Regions from separate parts of the Anaeromyxobacter sp. SG64 genome, predicted to be linked through region 1. Evidence: riboswitches for the same ligand, from Rfam matches in the RefSeq annotation. Region 1 holds a riboswitch; the other holds the start of a gene.
The links. Region 1 has a riboswitch for S-adenosylmethionine ahead of thrC (threonine synthase). Riboswitches for the same ligand answer to the same signal wherever they lie in the genome.
Positions count from the first base shown of each region.

Region 2: linked by a shared signal. The riboswitch ahead of MNZ29_RS00325 (tetratricopeptide repeat protein) and the one ahead of thrC (threonine synthase) in region 1 are both predicted to bind S-adenosylmethionine.

Region 1 covers NZ_JALCZB010000007.1:56,318-61,675, forward strand. Annotated here, with positions in the region: gene MNZ29_RS03755 (nitrite/sulfite reductase) at 1-1,528, shown strand, start outside; SAM riboswitch at 1,602-1,677, shown strand; gene thrC (threonine synthase) at 1,715-2,992, shown strand; gene MNZ29_RS03765 (MoaD/ThiS family protein) at 3,010-3,285, shown strand; gene moeB (molybdopterin-synthase adenylyltransferase MoeB) at 3,290-4,456, shown strand; gene cysK (cysteine synthase A) at 4,459-5,358, shown strand, end outside.
Region 2 covers NZ_JALCZB010000001.1:69,980-75,337, forward strand. Annotated here, with positions in the region: gene MNZ29_RS00315 (GTP pyrophosphokinase) at 186-617, opposite strand; gene MNZ29_RS00320 (cyclin-dependent kinase inhibitor 3 family protein) at 671-1,204, opposite strand; gene MNZ29_RS00325 (tetratricopeptide repeat protein) at 1,256-1,867, opposite strand; SAM riboswitch class I at 2,349-2,440, opposite strand; gene MNZ29_RS24160 (GH36-type glycosyl hydrolase domain-containing protein) at 2,523-5,358, opposite strand, start outside.

The DNA.
Region 1 (5,358 bases):
GCCGGCGGACCTCGAGCCCGCGCTCCGCCGGCTCGCGGCGGACGGCGTCACCACCTCCGGCGCGGGCGGCAACGCGGTCCGCAACGTGGTCGCCTGCCCCCTCGCCGGCGTCTCGCCGGACGAGCTCTTCGACGTGACGCCCTACGCCGAGGCGGCGACGCGCCACTTCCTGCGCCACCCGCTCGCGAACGCGCTGCCGCGCAAGTTCAAGATCGCCTTCGAGGGCTGCGCCGAGGACCACGTCGCGACGGCCATCCACGACCTCGGCTTCCGCGCGCGCGTGCGGACCGAGGGCGGGCGGACCGTGCGCGGCTTCTCGGTGACGGTCGCGGGCGGGACGGCGTCCCTGTGCACCTCCGGCGCGCCGCTCGTCGACTTCCTGCCCGCGTCGGAGCTCCTCGCGCTCGCCGAGGCGATCGTCCGCGTGTTCCACGCCCGCGGCGACCGGGTGAACAAGCAGCGCAACCGGCTCAAGTTCCTCGTCCGGTCGCTCGGGTTCGAGCCCTTCCGCGCGCTCGTCGAGGAGGAGCTCGCGCGCGTGCGGGCCGAGGGCGCCCCGCGGCTCCCGTTCGATCCCGACGCCGCGCCGGCGGACGCCCCGCCGCCCGCGCACGCGCGTCCGGAGCCTCCCACCGCCGCGGAGATCTCCGCGCGCGTCGCCGCGGCGCCGCCCCGCGGCCCCGGCGAGCCGCCGGCGGTCCTGCCCGTGCTCGCGCCGTCGCCCGCGGCGCTCGCCGCGTTCCGCGCGACGAACGTCCGTCCCCAGCGCCAGCCCGGCTTCTCCGCGGTCACCGTGTCGCTCCCGCAGGGAGACGTCACCGCCGCGCAGCTCGAGGTGCTCGCGGACCTCGCGCTCGCGCACGGCGACGGCGCCGTCCGCTTCGCGAGCGACGGCAAGGTCCTGCTGCGCTGGGTGCCGTCCGACGAGGTCCCCGCCCTGTTCGCGCGGCTCGCCGCGGCGGGGCTCGGGCGCGACGGCGCGCGGAGCGCCGCGGACGTCGTCGCCTGCCCCGGCGCGGACGTGTGCCGCCTCGCCGTGACGCGCACCCGCGGGATCGCGCGGCTCGTCGAGGAGCGCGTCCGGCAGCGGCTCGGCGCGCCCGGCCTCGCCGCCGCGCTGCCGGTCCACGTCTCCGGCTGCCCGAACGGCTGCAGCCAGCACCACCTCGCCGCCATCGGCCTGCAGGGGAGCGCGCGAAAGCTCGGCGGCCGGGCGGTGCCGCAGTACTTCGTGCTCGTCGGCGGGGGCGCGGAGGACGGCGTCGCGACGTTCGGGAAGCTGGCGGGCAAGGTGCCCGCGCGGCGCGTCCCCGAGGCGGTGGAGCGGCTCACGGCGCTCTACCTCGCCGAGCGGCGCGAGGGCGAGGCCGCCGGGCCGTTCTTCTCCCGCGCGCTCGATCGCGTGAAGGCCGTCGTCGCTCCGCTCGAGGCGCTCAGGCTCGAGGACGCCGCGCCGGAGGACTTCGTCGAGCCCGGGGCGAGCGACGACTTCAGCCCCGAGACCCAGGCGGGCGAGTGCGCCGCCTGAAAATGGAGATCCTCCGCTTGACGGGAGGCTCGTCCGCTAAATAGGATGACCACCGATCGCCGCAGCCGCGGCGATCGGAGTCCGTGGCGATTTGCGGCGTATTGCGGCCACGTTAAACCAACCGCTAAAAAGCCCCTCCCCGGCTGCCTGCAGTGCCGTCCGGCGAGGGAGAAGGAAGTCTCCAGCATGTCCTCGTCCCTCGCGGCCGCGCCCCGCGCGGCGTCCGCTTCAGCGGATCCGCACCGTCCGGAGCTGTCCCCCCTCGTCTGCCGCCGCTGCGGCGCGCGCTTCGAGCCTCGCCCCGTGGCGGTGTGCGAGGAGTGCGTCGGGCCCCTCGAGCCGGCGTACGAGAGCGACCGCGTCCTGCCCACGCGCTGGCAGATCGAGGCGCGGCCCCGCTCGATCTGGCGTTACCGCGAGTGGCTCCCCATCCTCGGCGAGCCCGTCCTCTCGCTCGACACCGGCTTCACGCCGCTCGTGGACGCGCCGGCGCTCGCCCGCGCGCTCGGCGTGCGGCGCGCGCTCGTGAAGAACGACGCGGTCTCCCACCCGACCCAGTCGTTCAAGGACCGGGTGGTGGCGGTGGCGCTGAACGCCGCGGCGGGGCTCGGCCTCGACACGGTCGGCTGCGCGTCCACCGGCAACCTCGCGAACGCCGTCGCCGCGCAGGCGGCGCGCGCCGGGCTCGCCGCCTGGATCTTCATCCCCGAGGACCTCGAGCTCGCGAAGATCGTGGGCACCGCCGTCTACGGCCCGCGCCTCGTGCGCGTGCGCGGCACGTACGACGACGTGAACCGGCTCTGCGCCCAGGTGGCGGATCGCTTCGGCTGGGGGCTCGTGAACCTGAACCTGCGCAGCTACTACGGCGAGGGCTCGAAGACCATGGCCTTCGAGATCGCGGAGCAGCTCGGCTGGCGGCTGCCCGACGCGGTCATCGCCCCGATGGCGGGCGGCTCGCTCGTGACGAAGCTCGACAAGGGCTTCCACGAGCTCGCCGGCGCCCACCTCGTGGACGGGCCGCTGCCGCGGATGTACGGGGCGCAGGCCGCCGGGTGCGCGCCCATCGTGAACCTGTTCGAGAAGGGCGGCGAGGCGATCGAGCCCGTGGTCCCCCGCACCATCGCCCGCTCGATCGCCATCGGGAACCCGGCGGACGGGCCCTTCGCGGCGAGGGCGATCCGCGCCTCGGGCGGCGCGGCGGCGGCGGTCACCGACGAGGAGCTCGTGCGCGGCATCCGCCTCCTCGCCGAGACCACCGGCGTCTTCACCGAGACCGCCGGCGGGGTCACCGTCGCCGCAGCGCTGAAGCTCGCGCGCGAGGGTAAGCTGCGCGCGCAGGACGAGCTCGTGCTCTGCATCACCGGAAACGGTCTCAAGACCATCGACGCCGTCGTCCCCGCCCTGCCGGAGACGCCGGTCATCTCAGCGAAGCTCCGCGAGGTCGCGGCGCTCGTGGACGCCTGATCCGAGGAGAGACGAAGATGCCCATCACCTTGAGGCTCCCCGCCGTGCTCGCGAAGGCCGCCGGCGGAAAGACCGTCCACGAGGCGCGCGGCGCCACCGTCGGAGAGGTCGTCGGCGACCTCGCGGGCCGCTTTCCCGAGCTCGGCCCCCGGCTTCGCGATGCGAAGGGCGAGCCGTACCCTTACGTCATCTTCTACCTGGACGACGAGGACATCCGGTTCCAGCAGGGCTTCGCGACGCCCGTGCCGGACGGCGCCGAGATCGTGGTCGTCCCCGCCATCGCAGGAGGCTAGCGAGATGTCCATCGGCCGCACCGCACAGGAGCTCCCGCCGCTGTCGCAGGAGGAGATCCTCCGCTACAGCCGCCACCTCATCATCCCGGAGGTCGGCGTCGAGGGTCAGCGCCGCCTCAAGGCGGCGCGCGTGCTCATGGTGGGCGCGGGCGGCCTCGGCTCGCCCATCGGGCTCTACCTCGCCGCCGCGGGCGTCGGCACCCTCGGGATCGTCGAGTTCGACGTGGTGGACGCGACGAACCTGCAGCGCCAGGTGCTGCACGGCACGAAGGACGTCGGCCGCAAGAAGGTCGAGTCCGCCCGCGATCGGATCCGCGATCTCAACCCGCACGTGGAGGTGGTCGCGCACGAGGCGTGGCTCACCTCCGAGAACGCGCTCGAGATCATCCGGGACTACGACCTCGTGGTGGACGGCACCGACAACTTCGCGACGCGCTACCTCGTGAACGACGCGTGCGTGCTGCTCGGCAAGCCCAACGTCTACGGCTCGATCTACCGGTTCGAGGGCCAGTCCACGGTGTTCTGCACGGACGCGGGCCCCTGCTACCGCTGCCTCTACCCGGAGCCGCCTCCCCCCGGGCTCGTGCCCTCCTGCGCGGAGGGCGGCGTGCTCGGGATCCTGCCGGGCCTCGTCGGGCTCGTGCAGGCGACCGAGACGGTGAAGCTCATCGCCGGCATCGGCGAGCCGCTCGTCGGGCGGCTCCTCCTCGTGGACGCGCTGGGGATGCAGTTCCGCACGGTGAAGCTCCGCAAGGACCCGCGCTGCCCCGCCTGCGGAACGCGCGAGATCGAGGAGCTCATCGACTACCAGCAATTCTGCGGGATCCGCGGCGGCGAGGACGAGACGGCCGGCGTGCCCGTCCTCACGGTCGCCGAGCTCGACGAGCGGCGGCGCGGCGGCGCCGACCTCGACCTCGTCGACGTGCGCGAGCCGCACGAGTGGGACATCGGCCGGATCGAGGGCGCGCGCCTCGCGCCGCTCTCCTCCTTCGCCGACGCGCTCCGCACCTTCGACAGCGCGCGCGACGTGGTCCTCTACTGCAAGAGCGGCGTGCGCAGCGCGAAGGCGGTGCGCCAGCTCCAGGAGGCAGGGTTCAAGCGCGTGTGGAACCTCGAGGGCGGCATCCTCCGCTGGAGCGAGGAGATCGACCCCACCGTGCCGCGGTACTGACCGTGCCCGCCTCCGCGCGCCCCCGCGCCGCCCCGCCGCTCGAGACGATCCTCGACGCCGTGGGCGGCACGCCCGTCGTGAAGCTCCGCCGCGTGGTCCCTCCCGGCGCGGCGGAGGTGCTCGCGAAGCTCGAGTCCATGAACCCGGGCGGCTCGGTCAAGGACCGCATCGCGGTCGCCATGATCGAGGCGGCCGAGCGCGACGGCCGGCTCGCGCCCGGGGGGCGCGTGGTGGAGCCGACGAGCGGGAACACCGGGCTGGGGCTCGCGCTCGTCTGCGCGGTGAAGGGCTACCGGCTCACGCTCGTCATGCCGGACTCGACCTCCCTCGAGCACCGGCAGGCGCTCGAGGCGTACGGGGCGGAGCTGGTCCTCACCCCCGCGGAGGCGGGCATGCCGCCCGCGGTGGCGCGGGCGAGCGAGCTCTCGCGAGAGACCGGCGCGCTCCTCCTCCAGCAGTTCGAGAACCCGGCGAACCCGCAGGCGCACCGCGACGGGACCGCGCGCGAGCTCCTCCTCGCCCTCGACGCGCTCGGCGGGCCGTTGGGCGCCTTCGTCGCAGGCGTCGGGACGGGCGGGACGCTCACCGGCGTCGCCGGGGTCTTGCGGAGGGAGCGCCCCGGGACGCTCATGGTCGCGGTCGAGCCCGAGGCCTGCGCCGTCCTGTCCGGCGGGACTCCCGGCCCGACGCGGATCCAGGGGCTGGGCGCGGGCTTCGTCCCGCGCGTGCTCGACCCGGCCGCGTACGATCGGGTCGAGCGGGTGAGCGACGAGGAGGCGTGGGCGATGAAGCTCCGGCTGGCCCGGGAGGAGGGGCTCCTCGTCGGCACCTCGAGCGGCGCGGCGGTCGTCGCTGCGATCCGGGTGGCGCGCGAGCTCGGCGCGGGCCACCGCGTCGCAACC
Region 2 (5,358 bases), on a different contig from region 1:
GAGCGACTTCATTCACGGGTGCCGTCACGGACGACCCGCCCGCCGAAGCGACGAGTCCTGGTCGTCCGGGAAGCCCGCGTAACCTTCGGCTGCGCTCTCATCGTGCATGCGTCGAGGCTAGCGGCAGTACGGACACGCTCGATCGCCGCCATCGTCAACGTGTGCCGCGTGTCGTGTGGTGCCTCCTACTTCCCGCCCGACAGCCGCTTCCACGCAGCCAGGTACCGCGCCATCCGCTCCGCATCCGCGGCTCCGAACGTCGCGAGCCTGCGGACGTCCATGTTGTCGAGAAGATCTGCGCGCTTCACCGTCGCGGCGAGCTCATCGAGGCGAACGCGCTCGATGAACGCCGCGTAGTCCTCTCCGGGCCGCTTCGTGAGCGCTACGATCGCGGTCACCTCGCGCTGCGGGTACCCGCGCCGTCGCAGCTCGTCGGGCGTGATGTCCGTGTCCTCGAGCACGTCGTGGAGCACGGCGACGCGCCGCGCCTCGTCGGTGCTCATCGCGAGCATGACGCGGAGCGGGTGGAGGATGTACGGGGCGCCGCCCTTGTCGACGGCATTTCGGTGCTTCTCGGCCGCGAGCGCGACTGCGTCGGCGACGGTGGGGGTCTGCATGGCGAGTCTCTCCTGTGTGTGGGTCAAGTCTCGGCCGCCGGCAATCCACGGGCTCATTCCAGGTCACCTCCGAACTCGCGGACGAAACGCTCCTGCGCGGCGTTCTCGATCGCGCGACCGCGAGCTGCGCGCACGATGGCGATGGCCTCCGCAGGAGGCGTGCCGCGCGCGACGAGGCAGGACGCGGCGATGGTCCCCGCTCGCCCGACGCCGCCCCAGCAGTGAACGACCACGTCATGCCCCCGCTCGAGCGCGTGCAAGATGCGGCCCACGAGCCGGCGGGCAGAGGCGAGATCCGTGGGCGCCCACATGTCCGCGATGGGATAGTGAATCCACCGGAGCCGCTCCCGGCGCGCCTCGCCGTCGAGGTCGCCGAGCTCCGCGATCTCGAACCGCTCGAGCAGGGTCACGAGCACCTTCGCACCGTGCACCCGCGCGATCGCCTCCACGTCCTCGCGCAGCCGGACGTCGGAGTCGGGGTCTCGTCCCGCCACCCAGCGGCCGGGCGCGCGCGTCAGGCCGAGCCGGCCCGGAAGAGCGAGCGCGGACGCGGGGAGGTAGTCGACGCGAAGCGCGTACGGTTCCATGAGGTCTCCTTTCTCCTCGAGAGTGGGGCGAGGCCCGAGCCGACGCATGGCTCAGGCCGACGCCGGGCCGGGGATCGCGAACGCGGGCTCCTCCTGGAGCGCCGCCGCCTCGAGGCGCGCCTGCTCGGCGCCGGCCGCGTCCCCGGTCGCCTTGGCGACGGCCGCCTTCGCCTCCCACGCCTCGCGCGAGGCGGGGTGGAGCAGCGTGACGGCGTCGGCGAGCGCGCGCGCCTCGGCCGGCTTCCCGGTGGCGAGGTGGTAGCGCACCATCGCGAGGTGCGACGGCACGTCGACGGTCCCACCCCGCTGCAGCAGCGCGTAGAGCCGAGGCGTCGACGCGTCGTCCGCGGCGCGCTCCAGGTCGGCGAGCGCCGCCTGGATGCGTCCGGTGATCACCTCGAACGAGTGGCGGAACGGAGGCGCCAGCGGGTCCTTGCCGATGGCGATGCTGATCTGCTCGAAGGCCATCTCCATCTCTCCCGAGTAGTCACAGGCCACCGCGAAGGCCCAGTGCAGGTGGGCGGAGTCGAGCCCCACCTTGCGGGCCTCGGCGAGGACCTCGCGGTACACGCTCACCGCCTCGTCCGCCCGCCGCTGCTCCACGAGGTCGTAGGCGCGGCGCATCTCTCCCAACAGTCGGTCCGTCGTCTTCCTGGGGGGCATCTCGTCTCCTCCTGCGCCGTCGCGGCGTCGTCGGTTGCGGACCGGTCGATCCCGGGCCGGTGAACGCTTCAGGACTGCCGTGCCGGACGCGCGGGGGAAGCCGCCGCGTGCCCGGAGCGCTCGTCGCGAGCGAGGGCGGTCGCGCGCGCGAGCGCCGCCTGCGCGCCGTCGAGGTCGCCACGTCGAATGCAATCGCAGGCGATGGCGAGGTGCGAGGCGACGCCGAGCGGATAGCAGATCATTGCGCAATCGTCTTTCCCGGGACGCACGGGTCCCGTCCCGCTGCCGGGCAGCGGGTTCGATGGTCTGGGCGAGGACAGGGGCGCCGGCAGGAACACCCTACACGGCGCACGGACAGGCCGAACCGGGCGCAGGCTGCCCGGGCGACCCGTACGGCTAGCGTGGCATCGCCTGCGCCCGTGGGGCGCCGCGACGATCACGCCGGGGTCCCGGTTACGTCGCTCTCTCGTGGGTCATGGGGCCTCCATCGCAGGCGGCATTGCCACAACCCCGGGATACCGGGAGCTGGCCGAGGGTCATCGGGCCGCCGCCCTCGCCTCGTCTTGATGGAATGACATCGAACATCGGAGTCGCAGTATTTATACCATTCGTCGCGAAATGTCAATCAACTGAGCAATCGCGCCCAATAGGGAGATCACCGTCCGTCCCGGTGTCCCACCCTCCCGGGACGAGCTGCAGAGCCAGCCGCTTCCCGGCCGGTGAGGTCCGGCTGCTCGGCGACCCCCATCACGACCCGCACCTCGTGCGTCCGGCCATCGTGGACGAGCGGGATCGCCCGCGGATCGACTGCCACGCCGTCCAGTTCCGCGAGGGCGACCCCGCGGCACCGCCGCTCGAAGTTGTCGACCGTGATCTCGTACCGCGTCGACCCGAGCCGCCAGGTGATCCCGTAGCCGGGCCAGGACGCCGGGATGCAGGGATCGAGCTCGAAGGTCTCGCCTTGCCTCCGGAGCCCGAGGATGCTCTCGAGCCCGGCGCGGTACATCCAGCCGGCCGATCCCGTGTACCAGGTCCATCCCGCGCGCCCCGCGTGCTCGGGGTGAGCGCAGACGTCGCCCGCGACGACGTAGGGCTCTCCCCGGTAGTGCGCGACGTCCGCGCCGGTGCGGGTGTGGTTCACCGGGTTCAGCATGTGGAACAGCTCGGCCGCCTCGTCGCCGCTCCCGAGCTTCGCGAGCGCCATCACGATCCACGCGGCGGCGTGCGTGTACTGACCGCCGTTCTCGCGCACGCCGGGCGGGTAGCCCTTGATGTAGCCGGGCTCCTGCCTCGACCGATCGAAGGGCGGCGTGAGCAGCACGACGACCTGGGCCCCTCGACGCACCAGGTGAGTCCGGACCGAATCCATCGCGCGGTCGGCGAGACGCGCCGGGGCGGCTCCGGAGAGCACCGCCCAGGACTGGGCGATCGAGTCGATCGAGCACTCGTCGTTCTGGGCCGAGCCGAGCGGTGAGCCGTCGTCGTAGTAGCCGCGCCGGTACCACTCCCCGTCCCAGCTCCGCTCGAGCGCCTCGGCGAGCCGGGCTGCCTCGGCGCGGTAGCGCCCCGCGCGATCGGCCTCGCCACGCGCCGCGCAGAGCGTGGCGAAGTCCTCGAGGACCGCGTGAAGGAAGAAGCCGAGCCAGACGCTCTCGCCGCGTCCCTCCCTGCCCACGCGGTTCATCCCGTCGTTCCAGTCGCCGCTCCCCATGAGCGGCAGGCCGTGGACGCCCGAGGTGAGCCCGCGCTCGAGGGCGCGCACGCAGTGCTCGAAGAGCGAGGCGTCCTCTTCCGAGACGCGGGGCTGGGCGTACGCGTCGTGAGCGCCCGGCGCGAGCGGCTCACCTTCGAGGAACGGGACGCGCTCGTCGAGCACGCCGGCGTCGCCCGTCGTGCGGACGTAGTGCGCCACCGCGTACGGCAGCCAGACGAGATCGTCCGAGCAACGGGTGCGCGTCCCGCGCCCGCTCGGCGGATGCCACCAGTGCTGCACGTCTCCCTCGCGGAACTGCCGCGCCGCGGCGCGGAGGAGGTGCTCGCGGACGAGCGTCGGCCGCGCCATCGCGAGCGCCATCGCGTCCTGGAGCTGATCCCTGAACCCGAACGCGCCGCCGGGCTGATGGTAGCCGGTCCGCGCCCACATCCGGCAGGAGAGGTCCTGCTGCAGGAGCCACCGGTTCATGAGGACGTCGAAGGAGTCGTCGGGCGTCCGGACCTGCACCGCACCGAGCGTGTCCTCCCACGTCCGCCTCACGGCGGCGAGCGCGGCCTCCGCGGCCTCGGCGCGGCCGTGGCGTCCGATGAGCTCCCGAACCTGCGCCACGTCTCTCCCCTCGCCGAGGAGAAACACGACCCGCCGGGTCTCGCCCGGCTCGAGCTCGATGGCGACGTGCAGCGCCGCGCAGGGATCGAGCCCCGCGCCGAAGCGAGCGGGGAGCTCCACGAGGCCGAGGGCGGCGGGCCGTGCCAGCGAGCCGTTCCGGCCGAGGAAGGCGGTGCGGTCGCCGGTCGCGGAGCGGAGCGCCTCGCTCGCGTGGGCGAACGCGACCCGGCCGGCGAACTCGTGGTTCCAGGCGTTCGTCGCGAGGACCGCGCCGGTCTCTGCGTCCTGCCGCGTGACGACGTGCTGGTTCTGACCGGCCTGCGGGGGGCCGAGGACCCACTCGCTGTACGCGAAGACGGAGAGGCGTCGCGGCGCGCCGCTCTCGTTCGTGAGCGTGAGGAGCGAGAGCTTCACCGGATCCGCGCCGTCCACGAACACGTCGAGGGCGTGGCGCACGCCGTTCGTCGCCCGCTCGAAGCGGGTCACGCCCGCCGCGTGGCGGATCACGAACCGGCCCGACGCGCCGGTGCGGGGCAGCGGCCCCGGGGTGGGCGACCACGCCTCGCCGTTCTCGTCGTCGCGGAGAAGGATGGCCTCGGAGGTCGGATCGCTCACCGGATCGTTGGCGAACGGCGTGAGACGGTTCTCGCGGCTGTTCTCGGACCAGGTGAAGGACGACCCCGACGCCGTGACGACCGACCCGAACACCGGGCTCGCGATGACGTTCGCCCACGGGAGCGGCGTCTCCTCGGCCCCCTCGAGGACGATGACGTACTCCCGCCCGGCATCGCCGAAGCCCCCGGTGCCGTTCCAGAGCGCGAGCGGCGGCACCTCGGGCGGCGCGCCGTGCTCGGACGCCAAGCCGCGCCGCGCAGGCGGGGCGAGCGCGAGCGCTGCAGGCTCCGCCGGCGGGGGCGCGTGGCGCTCGAGCTGCTGCGCGAGCGATCCGGCTCCTCCCAGGAGGATCGCGCGTGCCACCGACGAGAGCAGGAGGCGCTCCGCCTCGCTCATCCGGTCTCCGCGCAGGAGGTACGCGCCGCCCGGCTTGTGCTTCCACGTCCGCCCGGGCCCCTCGTCGAGGAGCGCCGCGAGCCGCGCGTGCATCTCGTCGAGGTAGCTCACCGGGTGCTCGTTCAGGAGCACCACGTCCGCGCGGAGTCCCTTGAGG